Regions from separate parts of the Helicovermis profundi genome, predicted to be linked through region 2. Evidence: a T-box and tRNA genes for the amino acid it is inferred to sense, from the RefSeq annotation. Region 2 holds a T-box; the other holds one or more tRNA genes.
What was found. A T-box is a leader RNA that pairs with one kind of tRNA and senses whether it is charged. The one in region 2 lies ahead of pheS (phenylalanine--tRNA ligase subunit alpha), so its partner is inferred to be a tRNA-Phe.
Positions count from the first base shown of each region.

Region 1: it has a tRNA-Phe gene. The T-box ahead of pheS (phenylalanine--tRNA ligase subunit alpha) is inferred to sense a tRNA for this amino acid. The anticodon was not compared.

Region 1 covers NZ_AP028654.1:2,699,534-2,705,744, forward strand. The annotation lists gene AACH12_RS12250 (chorismate mutase) at 1-172, opposite strand, end outside; gene aroC (chorismate synthase) at 174-1,274, opposite strand; gene aroB (3-dehydroquinate synthase) at 1,329-2,441, opposite strand; tRNA gene AACH12_RS12265 (tRNA-Phe) at 2,682-2,757, opposite strand; tRNA gene AACH12_RS12270 (tRNA-Ser) at 2,763-2,851, opposite strand; tRNA gene AACH12_RS12275 (tRNA-Arg) at 2,860-2,936, opposite strand; tRNA gene AACH12_RS12280 (tRNA-Gly) at 2,943-3,017, opposite strand; tRNA gene AACH12_RS12285 (tRNA-Leu) at 3,049-3,132, opposite strand; tRNA gene AACH12_RS12290 (tRNA-Val) at 3,151-3,226, opposite strand; tRNA gene AACH12_RS12295 (tRNA-Glu) at 3,265-3,339, opposite strand; tRNA gene AACH12_RS12300 (tRNA-Asn) at 3,355-3,429, opposite strand; rRNA gene rrf (5S ribosomal RNA) at 3,436-3,552, opposite strand; rRNA gene AACH12_RS12310 (23S ribosomal RNA) at 3,658-6,211, opposite strand, start outside.
Region 2 covers NZ_AP028654.1:1,088,511-1,094,721, reverse strand. The annotation lists gene pheT (phenylalanine--tRNA ligase subunit beta) at 1-1,779, opposite strand, end outside; gene pheS (phenylalanine--tRNA ligase subunit alpha) at 1,803-2,822, opposite strand; T-box leader at 3,212-3,427, opposite strand; gene rlmB (23S rRNA (guanosine(2251)-2'-O)-methyltransferase RlmB) at 3,490-4,302, opposite strand; gene AACH12_RS04705 (potassium channel family protein) at 4,311-4,961, opposite strand; gene AACH12_RS04700 (TrkH family potassium uptake protein) at 4,971-6,211, opposite strand, start outside.

The sequences.
Region 1 (6,211 bases), 1.5 Mb from region 2:
TACAAGTATTATTAATAATTTCTTTTTCCCTTTTTTCGTCATATAAACTAATTTCATTATCTTTTTTACTATGAGCAATTTCTAAAGCCAAATCTAATCTTTTTTCTATCAATTCAACTATTTGTTTATCGCATTTATCAATTTCTTCTCTTAAAATATCTATTTTTTCCATATTACCACCAATTAATCCCATCATACTCATTTTCAATTAAATCAAGAACTGCAATTGCCATTATCGCCTCCACAACAGGAAGTGCTCTTTTAACAATACAAGGGTCATGTCTACCTTCTATTGTTAATTTCTTATCTTTTTTTTCTTTAATATCTACTGTATCTTGCTCTATAAAAATTGAAGGTGTTGGCTTAAAAACTACACTAAAGTCAAGTGGCATTCCCGTAGTAATCCCACCAATAATTCCTCCATTGTTATTCGTTTTTGTTTTAATTTGATTGTTTTTAATATAATACTGATCATTTGCATCACTTCCAAGCATCGAAGCAAAATCAAATCCTTTCCCAAATTCAATTCCCTTTACAGCTGGAATCGAAAAAGCTAAATTTGATATTTTTCCTTCTACTGAATCAAAATATGGGCTACCAAGTCCTGGTGGTACATTAAAAGCAACACATTGAACTCTTCCTCCAACAGAATTACCAGCTTCACTAGCTTTAATTATTGCTTTTTTCATATCTTCCATTATCTCTTTCTCAAATACTGGAAATTCATTATCTGAAATTTTTTTAAAAATTTCAGAATTCAACATTTTCCCTTTTACATTTTCTGATTTCACATTAGAGATTTGAGTTATTACAGAAAAAATATCAATATTAAGTTTTTTTAAAGCCAATTTCGCAATTGCTCCCGCAAACACAATTGGTGCAGTTATTCTCCCTGAAAAATGTCCTCCACCTCTATAATCATTAAATCCTTTATATTTTACAAATCCCGAATAATCAGCATGACCCGGTCTCATAAAATCTTTAGTTTTTTCATAATCTTTTGAGTGTTGACTTGTATTTTCAATTATAACTGTTAATGGTGTTCCAGTACTTTTTCCATTGAAAACTCCAGATATAATATTTGGAATATCATCTTCTTTTCGTTTTGTTGAAAATTTATCTTTACCAGGCTTTCTTCTATTTAATTCTGATTTTATAAAATTCATATCAATTTCTACTCCAGATGGAAAACCATCTATTGTAATACCTATTGCTTTACCATGTGATTCTCCAAATAAACTTAACTTTATTTTGCTACTCCATATTCCACTCATCATACACCACCCAAGTTTTGTATTATAATAACAATCTCTATATTCTGAAATACTCTAATTTTCGCTGTACTTATCGATTAGATAGTTATCAAATTTTTCTAAAAATTCGTCTAAACTCATTTTAAATATAATAGCTTTCCTAGCATTATTAATTACAATAATATTAACACTCTCATTAAAAAATTTTTTATCATTTCTCACTACATTATTAAAAAATTTTCTATCTAATCTCACAGTTTTACTAAATCCAAATTTATCTAAAACACTCCTTATTTCACCACTATAATCAATTTTAACAAGACCTTTTTTATACGCAAATTCACTTATTATAAACATACCTTCAGCAATTGCTTGACCATGAGTAATAACACCATACCCATATTGTTTTTCAATGACATGTCCTATAGTATGTCCGAAATTAAGTATCATCCTTTCACCTTTATCATACATATCATTTTCTACAAAATATTTTTTTATTAATAAAGATTTCTCTATTATTTCACTATATTTTTTTGAAATTTCTTTCACATTTTCTAAATTCATAAGCAATTTTCCAAGACTATCATCATATATATAACTATATTTAATAATTTCTCCTAACCCATCTTTTATTTGTTCAATACTAAGAGTCTTTAAAAATTCTGTATCAACAATAACTAATTTTGGATTATAGAAGGCTCCTACTAAGTTTTTACCTTCTTCAATATTTACTGCTACTTTACCACCTACACTACTATCAACTTGAGATAAAAGTGTCGTAGGGATTTGAATAAAATTAATACCTCGTAAAAAACTTGAAGCCACAAATCCTACAATATCACCAACTACTCCACCCCCAAGTGCAATAATTGTATCATCCCTTCTTATATTATACTTAGCAAGTTTAGAATATAAAAATTCACAAGTAGTCAAGTTTTTACTTGTTTCTCCATTTTTCATTACTATCTTTTTTACTAAATAATTATTTTTTGTTAAATGATTTTCTATTTTACTATAGTATAACGATTCAACAATATCATCAGTTATTATAACTATTTTTTTGCTCTTTGTGACCTTCTTAATATATAAAATACTTTTTTCGAATATATTATTTCCTAAAATAATATTATAATCATCATTTGTATTAATGTTTATAATTTTTATTTTATTTTTTTCATTATTCACCATAGAAATTGCCACCTTTTTCAACTTATTTTATATGTGTTTCAAACAGAATAACAGTTTTATAGGTTTTTATCAATACTTTTATTTTATATGCTATTTATATTCAACTATTTTTAGTATTTGAAAAAAAATCTAGGTTCTCAAATTTAGTAAATCGCTTAATTTAAATTCATATACCCAATCAATTTATATATATTTGGATATAACAAAAAGTCTGTTTACATTATGTAAACAGACTTTTTTTGGTGCCCAGAGGCGGAATCGAACCACCGACACGGGGATTTTCAGTCCCCTGCTCTACCGACTGAGCTATCTGGGCAAAACTGGCGGAGAGGGAGGGATTCGAACCCTCGTGGGCTTGCACCCTAACGGTTTTCAAGACCGCCCCGTTATGACCACTTCGGTACCTCTCCAAAAAAAATGGTGCAACCGCGGGGATTCGAACCCAGGACCTACGCCTTAGAAGGGCGTTGCTCTATCCAGCTGAGCTACGGATGCACATTTTGGAGCAGAAGACGAGATTTGAACTCGCGACCCTCGCCTTGGCAAGGCGATGCTCTACCACTGAGCCACTTCTGCACATTATTAAATTTATACTAATTAAAACTAATGGTGCGGGTGGAGGGACTTGAACCCCCACGTACAAGACACTAGATCCTAAGTCTAGCGCGTCTGCCAATTCCGCCACACCCGCATGTGGATATAAAATTAATGGTGGGAGTAACAGGGCTCGAACCTGTGACCCCCTGCTTGTAAGGCAGATGCTCTCCCAGCTGAGCTATACTCCCACATTTGTTTCATTTTGCTAGGATGTTTCTTATATAAATGGTGACTCCTAGGGGAATTGAACCCCTGTTACCGCCGTGAAAGGGCGGTGTCTTAACCGCTTGACCAAGGAGCCCTAAGATTAATGAGTTGGCTCCAAGGGTGGGGCTCGAACCCACAGCCTATCGGTTAACAGCCGATTGCTCCACCATTGAGCTACCTTGGAACAAATAACTAGCAACGACCTACTCTCCCAGGGGACTGCTCCCCAAGTACCATCGGCGCTAAGAAGCTTAACTTCTGTGTTCGGTATGGGTACAGGTGTAGCCTTCTTGCCATCATCACTAGATTCATTTGCTACAATTTACTTCATTCATTGAATTACTCGTAAATTCTATCAAATATTTTTGGAATTGTTCTTCCAAAACTGCATATGGATTAAACGTTTTTTCTTGTGGTCAAGACCTCGACCTATTAGTATCTATCAGCTTCATACATTGCTGCACTTTCACCCTAGACCTATCAACCAGATTTTCTACCTGGGGTCTTACTCACTTGAAGTGATGGGAAATCTTATCTTAAGAGGGGCTTCGCGCTTAGATGCCTTCAGCGCTTATCCTTTCCATACTTAGCTACTCAGCTATGCTCTTGGCAGAACAACTGATACACCATTGGTATGTCCATCCCGGTCCTCTCGTACTAAGGACAGATTCTCTCAAATTTCCTGCGCCCACAGCGGATAGGGACCGAACTGTCTCACGACGTTCTGAACCCAGCTCGCGTGCCTCTTTAATGGGCGAACAGCCCAACCCTTGGGACCTAATTCAGCCCCAGGATGAGACGAGCCGACATCGAGGTGCCAAACCTCCCCGTCGATGTGGACTCTTGGGGGAGATAAGCCTGTTATCCCCGGGGTAGCTTTTATCCGTTGAGCGACGGCCCTTCCATTCGGTACCGCCGGATCACTAAGTCCTACTTTCGTACTTGCTCGACCTGTATGTCTCGCAATCAAGCTCCCTTCTGCCTTTGCACTCTTTGAATGATTTCCAACCATTCTGAGGGAACCTTTGAGCGCCTCCGTTACTCTTTGGGAGGCGACCGCCCCAGTCAAACTGCCCGCCTGACATTGTCCCTGTACCGGATCACGGTACCAGGTTAGAACGCTGATATACAAAGGGTGGTATCCCAAAGGCGACTCCTCACAAACTGGCGTTCATGTATCACAGTCTCCCACCTATTCTGTACATTATATATCAAAGTCCAGCGCCAAGCTGCAGTAAAGCTCCACGGGGTCTTTCCGTCCTGCTGCGGGTAACCGGCATCTTTACCGGTACTACAATTTCACCGAGTCTATTGTTGAGACAGCGCCCAAATCGTTACGCCTTTCGTGCGGGTCGGAACTTACCCGACAAGGAATTTCGCTACCTTAGGACCGTTATAGTTACGGCCGCCGTTTACTGGGGCTTCGATTCAATGCCTCGCTTACGCTAACATCTCCTCATAACCTTCCAGCACCGGGCAGGCGTCAGCCCCTATACTTCATCTTTCGATTTAGCAGAGACCTGTGTTTTTGGTAAACAGTCGCTTGGGCCTATTCTCTGCGGCCGACCTTAGCTCTGAACCTAGATCGGCACCCCTTCTCCCGAAGTTACGGGGTCATTTTGCCGAGTTCCTTAACAATAGTTATCTCGCTCACCTTAGTATTCTCTACCTACCTACCTGTGTCGGTTTACGGTACAGGCACCTTTTATCTAAATAGCGGCTTTTCTTGACAGTGTGAAATCAGTTACTTCGTTACTTGTTTTTCACTCCCCATCACACATCATATGAACAATACGCCGGATTTACCTAACATATCTAACTCTGTGCTTGGACGTACTCTTCCATTCGTACGCTTAACCTATCCTTCTGTGTCACCACTTCTTTCATACAATAAACGGTGGTACAGGAATCTTTACCTGTTGTCCATCGACTACGACTTTCGTCCTCGCCTTAGGTCCTGACTTACCCTGAGCGGACGAACCTTCCTCAGGAACCCTTAGGTTTTCGGTGGGCAGGATTCTCACCTGCCTCTCGCTACTCATGCCAACATTCTCTCTTCTGCAAAGTCCACAGCTCCTTACGGTACTGCTTCGCTCCATGCAGAATGCTCCCCTACCCATATACGATAGTATATGCCAAAGCTTCGGTAGTAGATTTTAGCCCCGGTAATTTTCGGCGCACAATCACTCGACTAGTGAGCTATTACGCACTCTTTAAATGAGTGGCTGCTTCTAAGCCAACATCCTAGTTGTCTAAGCAACTGCACATCCTTTCCCACTTAATCTACATTTTGGGACCTTAGCTGTTGGTCTGGGCTGTTTCCCTTTCGACCACGAATCTTATCATACGTAGTCTGACTCCTAAATTAAAGATTCCGGCATTCGGAGTTTGATAGGCTTCGGTAGTCGGTGAAAACCCCTAGGCCATTCAGTGCTCTACCTCCGGATCTCATCATTTAAGGCTAGCCCTAAAGCTATTTCGGGGAGAACCAGCTATCTCCGAGTTCGATTGGAATTTCTCCGCTATCCACAAGTCATCCCAACCTTTTTCAACAGATATGGGTTCGGGCCTCCACAAAATTTTACTTTTGCTTCACCCTGCTCATGGATAGGTCACCCGGTTTCGGGTCTACGACATGCAACTAAGACGCCCTCTTAAGACTCGCTTTCGCTTCGGCTCCTTGTCTTAAACAATTAACCTCGCTACATATCGTAACTCGTTGGCCCGTTCTACAAAAAGTACCCGGTTGTTCTCATATGGAACTTCCGGTGCTTGTAAACATAGGGTTTCAGGTTCTTTTCACTCCCCTCCCGGGGTTCTTTTCACCTTTCCCTCACGGTACTATTCTCTATCGGTCACTAGGTAGTATTTAGCCTTGGGAGATGGTCCTCCCTGTTTCCCACAAAGTTTCACGTGCTCCGTGGTACTCTGGATTAGAGTCGCGGGTCTTCATCTTTCGCCTACTG
Region 2 (6,211 bases):
TACTCTTGTAAAAAATAAATTTCCAATTTCAAATGCTCTTAAGTCATTTACTTTTCTATTATAATTTCTAGAAATTATATCTAATAAATTCGGAACTAAAGACGTTCTCATAACACTATATTCTTCACCTAAAGGATTAATAATCGTTACTTGATTTCTAAGTATACTTTCAGATTGAATTCTAATTAAATCCAAAGATTTAGGACTTACAAATGAATATGTTGTAATTTCATTCATACCTTGAGCTACTAAAATATCCTTAGCAATATCTTCTATATTTTGTCCATTAGTTTTCGCTCCCCACTCGCTCCCTTTTGGAAGTGTAAGAGGTATATTATCATATCCATACATTCTAGCTATTTCTTCTACTAAATCAATTTCAGATTCAATATCAAGTCTAAATTGCGGGATTTCTACTTCTATTGTATCGCCATTTATTTTTGCGACAAACTCAAGTTTTTCAAATATTTTAAGCATTTCCTCAGCGCTTAAATTTATTCCAATCAAATCATTTATTCTTTTTACTCTTGCATCAATTTTAACACTGTTTGATTTTATTGGATTTATATCTACAGAGCCTTTAACGATTTCTCCACATGATAATTCTTCTATAAGCTGACAAACTCTGTCTACCACTGTATTACAATACTTAGAAGAAATACCTTTTTCGAATCTAGATGATGCTTCTGATCTTAGTCCAAGTTTTCTTGAAGTTTCTCTAATATTTGATTTTTCAAAGTGTGCTACTTCAATTAAAATATTTTTGGTACTATTAGAAATCTCTGTGTTTTCCCCGCCCATAATTCCAGCGATTGCAACAGCTTTTTCTCCATCCGCTATTACAAGCATTTCCTTATCAAGAGTTCTTTCTTTACCATCAAGTGTTGTAATAGATTCATCAATTTTAGCATCTCTTACTACTATTTTTTTATCTTTTAATGTATCAATATCAAAAGCATGAATTGGTTGACCATACTCAAGCATAACATAATTTGTAATATCTACAATATTGTTTGTAGGTCTCATACCTGCGTTCATAAGTTTAACTTTTAACCAGTCCGGTGATGGTTCAATTTTTACATTTTTGACTACTCTTGCTACATAACGATTACATTTTTTTTCATCTTCAATTGATACAGAAATAAAATCATTTACATCTAATATTTCTTTATTAATTTCTATTTTGGGATAAACTAATTCTCTTTCAAATGTTGCTGCAGTTTCTCTAGCCATACCAATTAAACTTAAGCAATCTGCTCTATTTGGTGTTATTTCAAATTCAATAATATTATCATCTAATTCTTTAATTGCTGTTTTAATATCTTCACCCGGAGTATATTCGCCGTTTAAAATATAAATACCATCATTATATTCTTTAGGTATTACCTTTACATCATATCCTAACTCTTCAAAAGAGCAAAACATTCCAAGTGATACTTCTCCTCTTAATTTACCTTTTTTAATTTTAGTACCATCAGCAATTTTACCACCAGCTCTAACAACTGGGACAAAATCATTAACACTACAATTTTTTGCACCCGTTACTATTTGAATGTTTTCTTCTTCACCAACATCAGCTTGCATAATTAATAATTTATCAGCATCTGGGTGTTTATCTATTGACTTGATTTTACCAACAACAATTTTCTCAATTTTTTCTGTTATTTTAGTAACTGTTTCTGTATTGGAACCTGTCATTATTAGTCTATCTTCTAATTCTTTAATATCTATATTTTTAACATCTACATAATCATTTAGCCATTTTACTGGAATTAACATTTTACTCCTCCTAAAAAATATATTTAAAATTGATCAATAAATCTCATATCGTTTTCAAAAAATAACCTTATATCATCTACTTCATGCTTAAGCATAGTAATTCTATCAAGTCCCATTCCAAACGCAAAACCACTGTATACTTCTGAATCAATTCCACATTCTTCTAAAACTTTTGGATGCACCATTCCACATCCTAAAATTTCAATCCATCCACTTCCCTTACATACTTTACACCCTTCACCGCCGCATTTAAAACATGTAACATCAACTTCTGCACTTGGCTCAGTAAAAGGAAAATAGTGAGGTCTGAATTTCGTTTTAGTTGTTTCACCGAATACTCTTTTAGCAATCATATCTAAAGTTCCTTTTAAATCGGCCATTGTAATATTCTTATCTATTACAAGACCCTCAATTTGATGGAACATTGGTGAATGAGTTGCATCTAATTCATCAAATCTAAAGCATCTACCCGGTGAAATTATTTTAATTGGTGGCTTTTGACTTTTCATTGTTCTAATTTGAACTGGAGAAGTTTGAGTCCTAAGTAGTAATTTATCATTTATATAAAAAGTATCTGAAGTACTTCTCGATGGATGATCTTTTGGTGAATTAAGTGCATCAAAATTATTATATACCGTTTCTACTTCTGGTCCCTCTGCAATTTTAAATCCCATACCAATAAAAATATCTTTTATCTCATCAAGTACTTGTGTTAACGGATGTCTATGCCCAGTTTTAGCAGATTTTCCTGGAAGAGTAATATCAATTTTCTCTTTTTCAAGTTGAAGTGCTAATTCTTTTTGCTTAGCTTCTTTTTTTGCATCTTCAAGCATTTTCTCTATTTCACTTCTTACTTCATTAACAATTTTACCCATTTCAGGTCTTTCTTCTTTTGATAATCTTCCCATTCCTTTAAGAATAGCAGTAAGTTCACCTTTTTTACCTAAAAATTTTATTCGATTTTCTTCTAATTTCTTTAGAGAATCAACATTTTTAAGCGATTCTTTTGCATCTGCTAAAATTACTTTTAATTTTTCTTTCATTGCTTTTATCCTCCTATTTATTTTTAATTAATAAATTATTTACTTTACTTAAAATTAAGCTTCGCTTAAGCTCACTTTTTTTTCATTCCACTTTAAAGCCGTGCACAGGCGAACTTCACAGACTTCGTCTATTCCCATTCGCCTCGTGTCGGGAGTAAACTCCCTATTAATTGGTTTCTTGCTTCAGAGCGCGAACTTTTCGCTCTGAAGTTTAGAAACCTTTATCCTTGCTTTACTCGTTCTTAGCTTGAATTTGTTCAAGCTTTAGAACGAGTCAGATAGGGAAAAGAATGAAAATAAAGGTTCGCCCTTAAGCTTCGCTTAAGCTCACTTTTTTTTCATTCTTTCGCACGGCTTTATTTTTTCGCAAAAAATTAAAACTCTCATCCCAAAGGGACGAAAGTTTATGTTTCGCGGTACCACCCAATTAATTCTTCAAAAGAATCACTCGTTTTCTCGTATCGTGAGAATTACGTACTAAACTACTTGTGGTTCATCTAGTCTGCTTATGGGAGAATTTCAATTAATCTTGTTTAAGAATTTTCACCACCATTCTCTCTCTAAAAAACAAAATTTAATTTACTTTGCCCAATCACTGCATTTTCTTATATAATATGATACATTTTATCATATAGATTTTTTTATAACAAGTACTTAAAGAATATTTTTACTTTATCTTATTAATATTTCGATTTTTACTAGCTTCATACATAATTATTCCTGCTGCTATTGATGCGTTAAGACTCTCTGCCTTTCCCCATATTGGAATTTTAACTAATATATCTGATATATCTATTATTTCTTCACTTACTCCATTTGCTTCATTTCCAATAACTATTGCTATTTTACCTTGATAATCAACTTCATCATAATAGCTATTAGTATTTAAACAAGTTGAAAGTATATTAAATTCATTATCTTTTAATTTATTTATAAATTCTAATATCTCTTTTTCATAGTGTATTGGCATTGAAAAAATTGATCCCATGGTTGATCTAAGTACTTTTTCATTGTAAGGATCAACTGTTCCTTTAGAAATAACTATACAATCAACTCCTGCTGCATCAGCTGTTCTTATTATAGTTCCTAGATTTCCTGGATCTTGTATCCTATCTAAGATTAAAATAAACTTTCTAGTAAAATTATTAAAATCTATTTTATACTCTGGTATTTTTGCAATAGCAATAATCCCCTGAGTATTTTTAGTATCTGTAATTGAATCAAATAACTTCTTTTCTATTTCATAAGATTTAATTTTTTTATCTTTTATTTTATTAAAAAGATTTTTACCACCATCAGTAAATAACATATCCTTTGAATAGCATATTTCAACTAAATCAATTTTATTTTCTACTGCAAATTCAATAAACCTAATTCCTTCTATTATAAACATCCCATGATTACTTCTGTTTTTTTTTGATTTTAACGATCGTATTAATTTAATTAAACTATTATTTGAAGATTTTATAACATCTCTCATAAATACTCCTAAGATTTTTCTATTTTTTTAAGATCATCATTATGACCTATTACAACTAAAACATCCCCATCTTTTATCATATTATCTGCTCTAACCGCAATATTAAGTTTATCTTCGTGCTTAATCGCCATAACATTTATTCCATATTTTGCTCTTACATCTACCTCGAGAAGCGTTTTACCAATCCAATCTTTAAGTGCTACAATTTCAAGTATACTATAGTCCGGTGCTAATTGAATATGTTCTAATATATTATCAGAAACAAGATTATTTGCTATTCTTGTTCCCATTTCTCTTTCAGGGAAAACTACTCTATCCGCCCCAATTCTATAAAGTACTTTAGCATGCATATCATTTTGAGCTTTTGCTACAACATATTTCACTCCAAGCTCTTTTACCATTAATGTAACTAAAATAGAAGATTGAATATCACTTCCTATAGTAACAATTGCAACATCAAAATTTCTAATTCCAAGTGATTTTATTGAATTTTCATCAGTAGCATCGGCTTGAACAGCATATGTTACATTATCAGCTATATTTTGAATGGTTTCTTCACTTTTATCGACAACCATAACTTCTACACCAAGTTCAAACAATCTTTTTGCAACGCTTGTACCAAATCTACCACAACCTATTATAACAAATTGTTTTTTCATAAAGTCTCCTTAACCAACTATTATTTTTCCTTCTGGATATCTTATTAGTCCCTTTTTACCATTTTGTTTTCTTCTAGCAAGAGCAATTACTATTGTAAGTGGTCCAAGTCTACCAAAAAACATAGTTGCAGCTATAGCAAGTTTTCCAAAAATGCTTAATTTAGCAGTAATTCCTAAAGTTAATCCTACTGTACCAAGTGCTGAAACGGTTTCGAAAAATAGATCTAAAAAACTAAGTGATGTTTCAGTAATTGTTAAAATCATTGTTATTAATATTATTACTGAAATTCCTATGCTAAGTATTGCAAGAGCTCTATTTATTGCCTCTCTAGAAATTCTTCTTTTAAAAATTTCTGTATCATCTTTACCCATAATAACAGAAATAACGTGTAAAATAACAAGTCCAAAAGTTGTTGTTTTAATACCACCTGCTGTTGAACTCGGAGAGCCTCCAATAAACATAAAAACTATTGTTAAAAACTGAGTAGGAACTTTTAGACTACCCATATCAAGTGTATTAAAACCAGCAGTTCTTGGCGTAACCGAATGAAATAAGGCCGCTAAAATTTTATCTTTTAGTGGAAGATTACCAAGCGTTAAAGGGTTATTAAATTCTAAAATAAAAACTAAAATAAAGCCTGTAGATAATAAAATAAGTGTTAAAAATATTACAAATTTAGAATGCAAACTAAGTCTTTTAAAATTTCTCGTTTTTATCATATCTATTACAACTGTAAAACCAAGTCCACCTACTATTATTAAGGTCATAATAGTAATATTTATTATTCCATCACCTACAAATGGTGTTAAGCTTTTACCATTACCTATAATATCAAATCCAGCATTACAAAATGCTGAAATCGCATGAAATACACTAAAAAACAAACCTTTTTTTAAACCATAAATTGGTATGAATTTCAAAGATAAAAAGAAAGCACCTACTCCCTCAATTAAAAATGTTGCATATATTATATATTTTGTTAATCTTACTACTCCTGATATTGTAAATTGATTTAATGCTTCTTGCATAATCATTCTACTTTTTAGTGAAATCCTTTTACCCACTATTAAAGCTATTGATGTTGCCATAGTCATAAATCCAAGTCCACCTATTTGTATAAGAAGTAAGATTACTACTTTGCCAAAAGTTGTCCAAAACGTTCCAGTATCAACTACTACAAGACCTGTAACACATACAGCTGAAGTTGATGTAAATAAAGCATTTACAAATCCTATACTTCGGCCACTAT